DNA from 2 places in the Cellulosimicrobium funkei genome. Region 1 is predicted to be linked to the other one. Evidence: predicted binding sites of a transcription regulator. Region 1 holds the regulator's gene; the other holds the start of a gene.

Evidence for each region. The regulator LexA, encoded in region 1, represses DNA repair genes until DNA is damaged. The targets are predictions, from matches to a motif close to TCGAACANNTGTTCGA.
Region 2: ruvA (Holliday junction branch migration protein RuvA) is a predicted target of LexA. The motif match lies at 1,555-1,570, and genes of this name have one in related genera.

What each region holds. Positions count from the first base shown of each region.
Region 1 is NZ_FTMI01000008.1:146,191-149,589, forward strand. Features, by position in the region: gene BXA05_RS17915 (ATP-dependent DNA helicase) at 1-132, shown strand, start outside; gene BXA05_RS17920 (L-lactate dehydrogenase) at 162-1,169, shown strand; gene lexA (transcriptional repressor LexA) at 1,284-2,018, opposite strand; gene BXA05_RS17930 (LysM peptidoglycan-binding domain-containing protein) at 2,355-2,729, shown strand; gene nrdR (transcriptional regulator NrdR) at 3,099-3,399, shown strand, end outside.
Region 2 is NZ_FTMI01000003.1:490,812-494,210, forward strand. Features, by position in the region: gene ruvB (Holliday junction branch migration DNA helicase RuvB) at 1-826, opposite strand, end outside; gene ruvA (Holliday junction branch migration protein RuvA) at 829-1,464, opposite strand; gene ruvC (crossover junction endodeoxyribonuclease RuvC) at 1,663-2,232, opposite strand; gene BXA05_RS10390 (YebC/PmpR family DNA-binding transcriptional regulator) at 2,456-3,217, opposite strand; gene pdxT (pyridoxal 5'-phosphate synthase glutaminase subunit PdxT) at 3,224-3,399, opposite strand, start outside.

The sequences.
Region 1 (3,399 bases):
GCGGTCCTGGACCCGCGGCTCGTGACGGCGCGCTACGGGTCGTTCCTCACGCGGTCCATGCCAGGGTTCTGGCAGACGACCGACCGCGACGTGGCCACCGCTGCGCTCCGCCGCCTCGCCGCCCTAGGCTGAGCCCTTTCCAGCGACTTCACGGAGGCGACATGACGAGCACGTCACCGCAGGGCACCGGCGACGCGACCACGGGCGGTCCGGGAGGGGGAGCGCGGACCACGAAGCTCGCGATCGTCGGCGCCGGTGCCGTCGGCTCGACGCTGGCCTACGCCGCGCTCATGCGCGGCGCGGCGCGCACGGTGGCGCTCCTCGACGTCAACCGCGCGAAGGTCGAGGCCGAGGTCCTCGACCTCCAGCACGGCATCCAGTTCATGCCCATGGCGCGCGTCGAGGGGTCCGACGACGTCGCGGTGTGCGCGGGCGCCGACGTCGTCGTGGTCACGGCCGGCGCCAAGCAGAAGCCGGGCCAGACGCGTCTCGACCTCGCCGAGGGCACGATCGGGCTCATGCGGACGATCCTCCCGGGCCTCGTGGAGGTCGCCCCGGATGCCGTCTACGTCATGGTGACCAACCCGGTCGACATCGTCACGTACGCGGCGCTCAAGTTCTCGGGGCTGCCCCCGACCCAGCTCTTCGGCAGCGGCACCGTGCTCGACTCCTCGCGGCTGCGGTTCCTCGTGGCGCAGCACTGCGGCGTCGCGGTGCAGAACGTGCACGCGTACATCGCGGGGGAGCACGGCGACAGCGAGATCCCGCTCTGGAGCTCCGCGACGATCGGCGGTGCGCCGCTGCTCGAGTGGCAGGGCATCGGCGGTCGGGGACCGCTCACGGGCGACGTGCGCGACGAGATCGCGCGGGAGGTCGTGCAGTCGGCCTACCGGATCATCGAGGGCAAGGGCGCGACCAACTACGCGGTCGGGCTCGCGGGCACCCGGATCATCGAGGCGGTGCTCGCCGACGAGCACCGGGTGCTGCCCGTGTCGACGCTCCTCGACGGCATCTACGGGCTCGAGGACGTCTGCCTGTCGCTCCCGACGCTCGTCGACCGCCGGGGCGCGACGGAGCGCGTCGAGGTCCCGCTCGCGGACGACGAGCTCGCGGGCCTGCGCTCGTCCGCGGAGTCGCTGCGCGCGGTCGCGCGACGCTTCGGGCTCTGAGCCCACGGGCTCGTCGGGCCTGGCACGACGAGAGCCGGGCGGTCGAGGGACCGCCCGGCTCTCGTGCTGTCCGGAGCCTGCCCGCAGGGGCGCCCGGAGCCGCTCGGGGACCGTTCAGAGGCTGCGCAGGACGGAGACGACGCGCCCCAGCACCTGGGCGTCGTCGCCGGGGATCGGGTCGTACGCGGCGTTGTGCGGCATGAGCCAGACGTGGCCGTCGGCGCGCCGCAGGCTCTTCACGGTGGCCTCGCCGTCGATCATCGCGGCCACGATCTCGCCGTTCTCCGCGACCGGCTGGCGCCGCACGACGACCCAGTCGCCGTCGCAGATCGCGGCGTCGATCATCGAGTCGCCCTGCACGCGCAGGAGGAAGAGCTCTCCCTCGCCGACGAGCTGGCGCGGCAGCGGGAAGACGTCCTCCACGACCTGCTCCGCGAGGATCGGGCCACCGGCGGCGATACGGCCGACGACGGGGACGTACGACGGCGCGGGGTGGGCCTCGTCGTACGCCGGCTCGGGGGCCGTGCCAGCTGGCGCGAGCGGGGTCGCGCGGCGGGCGTCGTCGGGCTGGACCACCTCGATGGCGCGCGGACGGTTCGGGTCGCGCCGCAGGAACCCCTTGCGCTCGAGCGTGGTGAGCTGGTGCTTGACGGAGGACGGGCTCGTGAGCCCGACGGCCTCGCCGATCTCGCGCATGCTCGGCGGGTAGCCGCGCTGCTCGACGCACGCGCGGATGGTCTCGAGCACGAGCCGCTGGCGCGGGGTGAGCCCGTCACCCCCTGCCGACCCGTCCGGCAGCTCGCGCACCTCGGCGAGCCCCCGTGCCCTGTCCGTGCCTCGTCCCGCCATGGTCGCTCCGCCCTCGTCCGTCGCGTGCCGCCGGCGCCAGCCGGGCCTGCGGCCTCCCCTCCCCGGAGCGTGCGCCCCGGGAGCTCGGTCGCCCCTCCGGGTCCGAGCGGACATGTCCGGCGAACCGACCTGAGCCCAGGCTAGGGGAGGATGCGACACGAATCAAACACCTGTTCGAGCATGTCTCGACTCTGTCGGTCGTTCGTGATAGACCTTCGTACAGATGTTCTACGTACAGGTGTTCGACCGCAGCGGGTCGGCGTGGAGATGAGACGGGCACGCGGGTCCGATCGACCGGGGAAGGCGATCGGGCTCGCGGGCCGGGACGGAGGGGACATGGACACGGTGGCGATGGCGACGGCAGCGCCGCCCGCGCTCGGGCGGGGCGTTGCGGCGGAGCGAGGCGTGCGCCCGCAGGCACCGCTGCGGCTCACGCGACGCGGCCGTGCGGTCCTCGTGCTCCTCGTGGCCGTCGTGCTCGTCCTCGCGGCGCGCGTCGGCCTGGCCGTCGCGGGCGGGCCCGGGGAGCCGGTCGAGGTCCGGGTCCACGTCGTGAGCACGGGGGAGACCCTGTGGGAGCTTGCCCAGGGAGTCGCGGCCCCGGGCGAGGATCTCCGTGAGGTGGTCAGCGGGCTCGTCGAGCTGAACGGCCTGTCGTCGTCGGGCGTGCAGGCCGGCCAGACGATCCTGCTCCCGGTCGCCGAGCGGTGACGCGGCGCTCGGCCGTGGCCCAGGTCCTGTGACGCAGCACACGGTGCCGACGCGCGACAGGTCGCGACCGAGGGTTGCGCCGCTCCGTTAGGTCCGCCTAAGTTAGTGTCACCTCACACGCCGGCTGGGGGGCTGGGCGGACGAGGCGAGGAGTGTGCGGACAACCGCGACTCCTGTGCACGTCGCCGCGCGCGAGGCGAGTCGCGCGCGAGATGGGGACGGGGGCGTCCCGACGGGGGCGGTCGACTTCGACCGCCCCCGTTCTGCCGTCCACGGTCGGGTGCGCCGTCGGCGTGTTGCACCGCGCGCCCGCGACGACATACGTTCGTCGCGCCGACCTGTCGGCGCGACCCGCGGAGGAGCCCCGCCATGCACTGCCCGTTCTGCCGTCACGCGGACTCCCGCGTCGTCGACTCCCGCACGTCCGACGACGGTGCCTCCATCCGCCGGCGACGCCAGTGCCCGGAGTGCAACCGCCGCTTCACCACGATCGAGACCGCCAGCCTGTCCGTGGTCAAGCGGTCCGGGGTGACCGAGCCCTTCTCGCGCGAGAAGATCGTCAACGGCGTCCGCAAGGCTTGCCAGGGGCGCCCGGTGAACGAGGACGACCTCGCCGTCCTCGCGCAGCGCGTCGAGGAGACCATCCGCGCGAGCGGGAGCGCCGAGCTCG
Region 2 (3,399 bases), on a different contig from region 1:
CGATCGGGTCCACCTCGTAGACCTCAAGGGCCGCACGCGCGGCCGCGAGGTCCATGGTCCCGTCGCCGCGCACCTGCGCCCAGTCACGCACACGCCGCAGGAGGCGGTTCGCGATGCGGGGCGTGCCGCGCGAACGCCCGGCGATCTCGCGGGCGGCCTGGGGGTCGAGCGCGACGCCGAGCAGGCCGGCCGAGCGCGTCAGCACGCGCTCGAGCTCGTCGCCCGAGTAGAAGTCCAGGTGCCCGGTGAAGCCGAACCGGTCGCGCAGCGGCGCGGGCAGGAGCCCGGCGCGCGTCGTCGCGCCGACCGCCGTGAAGGGCGGCAGCGAGAGCGGGATGGCGCTCGCCCCGGCCCCCTTGCCCACGACGACGTCGACGCGGAAGTCCTCCATCGCCATGTAGAGGAGCTCCTCGGCCGGTCGCGCGAGCCGGTGGATCTCGTCGATGAACAGGACCTCGCCCTCCTCGAGCGAGGACAGCACCGCCGCGAGGTCGCCGGCGTGCTGGATCGCGGGCCCCGACGTCACGCGCAGCGACGTACCGAGCTCCGCGGCGATGATCATGGCGAGCGTCGTCTTGCCGAGCCCGGGCGGACCCGACAGGAGCACGTGGTCGGGCGCGCTCCCCCGCGCGAGCGCGGCCTGGAGCACGAGCGACAGCTGGTCGCGGACGACGGCCTGGCCGACGAACTCCTCCAGCCGGCGTGGCCGCAGCGCGGCCTCGGCCGCGCGTTCGAGGTCGTCCGCACCCGCCGCGACGATGCGCTCGGACGAGAACGTGCCGTCCCCGCCGAGGTCGTCGAGTCCCACCTGGTCGAAGGTCGCCATCGTCAGCTCCTCGGCCCGCCGAGGACCCGCAGCGCGGCACGCAGCGCGCCCGCCACGTCGGGTGCCTCGACGACGTCGACGCCCGCCTCGGCGAGCACGGTGGACACCGCGTCGTCGGCGGCCTTGAGGTTCCAGCCGAGCCCGACGAGCGCCTCGACCACCTGGTCGCGCCGGTCCTCCGGACGCGGCGCCGACGCCGAGGCGGTCGATCCCGCCTCGGGAGCGTCGGCGCCCGTGGGCGGGCCGAGCTTGTCGCCGAGCTCGAGCGCGATCCGCTGCGCGCCCTTGTTGCCGATGCCCGGGACGCGCACGAGCGCGGCGATGTCGGCGCCCGCGACCGCACGACGCAGGCCGTCGGGCGTGTGCACGGCGAGCATCGCGAGCGCGAGGCGCGGACCGACGCCGCTCACGGTCTGGACGGTCTCGAAGACGGCGCGCTCGTCGTCGTCGGCGAAGCCGTAGAGCGTGAACGAGTCCTCGCGCACGACGAGGCTCGTCGCGAGGCGCGCCGTCTCCCCGACGCGCAGGCCGGCGAGCGTGGCGGGCGTGGCGTGGACGAGGTAGCCCACTCCTCCGACCTCGAGCACGGCGCGGTCGAGCTGGACGCTCGCCACGACACCGCTCAGGGACGCGATCACGCAGGCTCCTCTCCCGGCCGGCAGCCCCGGCCTGGTCCGATGGTCCGCCGGCCCCGAGGACCGCCGTCGGGCCGCGCACCGAGAGGCGCGTCGAACACCCGTACGACCGCGGTCACTCTAGCAAGGGCCGCCCACCCGCCGACCGACCGACACGGACCGCCGGCACCCCCACCGGCACGACCGGCGGCAGCGTCGCCGCTAGCGCGGCGCGCGCCGTCCCTTCGCCGCGTGCTCGGCGGCCGCCCAGGCGCGCTGGGCGGCCGTGAGCTCGTGCCGCTCGCCGCCCTGCAGGGCGCCCGCGGGGCGCCACAGGTGGCAGATCGCGAGCGCGAGCGCGTCGGCCGCGTCCGCGGGCTTCGGCGGCTCCGCGAGGCCGAGGATCCCCGCGACCATGCGCTGGACCTGCTCCTTGCCGGCGCGTCCGCTCCCCGTGACCGCGGCCTTGACCTCCGACGGCGTGTGCAGCGCGACGGGGACGCCCCGCTTCGCGGCCCCGACCATCGCGATGCCCGCGGCCTGCGCGGTCCCCATGACCGTCCCGACGTTGTGCTGCGCGAACACGCGCTCGACCGCCACGACGTCGGGCACGTGCTCGTCGAACCACGCGTCGAGCCGCTCCGCGATCCGCAGCAGCCGCAGGTCGACGCTCAGCTCCGGGTCCGTCCGGATCACCCCGACCGCGACGAGCTCGGCCCGCCGCCCCCGCGCGGAGTCCACCACCCCGACACCGCACCGGGTCAGCCCAGGATCCACTCCGAGAACGCGCACCCCAGTACCCTCCCACGACCCGACCACGGAACCCGTCCGCCTCGCGGGCCGCCGACCACGGCGAGCCGACACCGGCGGGGCGGGTGAGGTGCGCGCGGTCGTGGCGGGCCTGGCGGGAGCGGCGCGAGGGACGAGCACCGCGGATGGTAGACCGCGCGCGCCTCACCCGCCCCGCCACCCCAGGGGGACCACGTCGTCGGTCTCGGTGACCGAGCCGACGGGATCAGTCGTCGTTCTCGAGCTCCGCCATGACCTCGTCCGACGCGTCGAAGTTGGCGTAGACGTTCTGCACGTCGTCGCTGTCCTCGAGCGCGTCGATGAGGCGCAGGATCTTGCGCGCGCCCTCGGCGTCGACCTCGACCTCCATCGACGGGTGCCAGATCGAGTCGGCGGAGTCGTACTCGATCCCCGCCTCCTGGATCGCGCTGCGCACGGCGACGAGGTCGCTCGCCTCGGACAGCACCTCGATGACGTCGCCGGAGTCGGTGACCTCCTCGGCCCCCGCCTCGAGCGCGGCGAGCATGACGTCGTCCTCGGTCACGCCCTCCGCCTTCGGCACGACGACGAGGCCCTTGCGCGCGAAGAGGTAGGACACGGAGCCCGGGTCGGCGAGGTTGCCGCCGTTGCGGCTGAACGCGAGGCGGACCTCGGAGGCCGCGCGGTTCTTGTTGTCGGTGAGGCACTCGACCAGGACGGCGATGCCGTTGGGGCCGTAGCCCTCGTACATGATCGTCTGGTAGTCGACGGCGTCGGCGCCGGTGCCCGAGCCGCGCTTGACGGCGCGGTCGATGTTGTCGTTGGGGACCGACGACTTCTTCGCCTTCTGGATGGCGTCGAACAGCGTCGGGTTGCCCGCGGGGTCACCGCCGCCCGTGCGCGCCGCGACCTCGATGTTCTTGATGAGCTTCGCGAAGAGCTTGCCGCGCTTGGCGTCGATGGCCGCCTTCTTGTGCTTGGTCGTGGCCCACTTGGAGTGCCCTGACATGCGTTCCTACCCCTTCGCGATTCTGACGAACAGCTCGTGCACGCGCGCGTCCCCGGAGATCTCCGGGTGGAACGAGGTGGCGAGCAGCGATCCCTGCTGGACTGCGACGATCCTACCGGCGGCAGCCGCCGGGATGCCGGGTGCGCCGTGCTCGGGGATCCGTGCGAGCACCTCGACCCCGG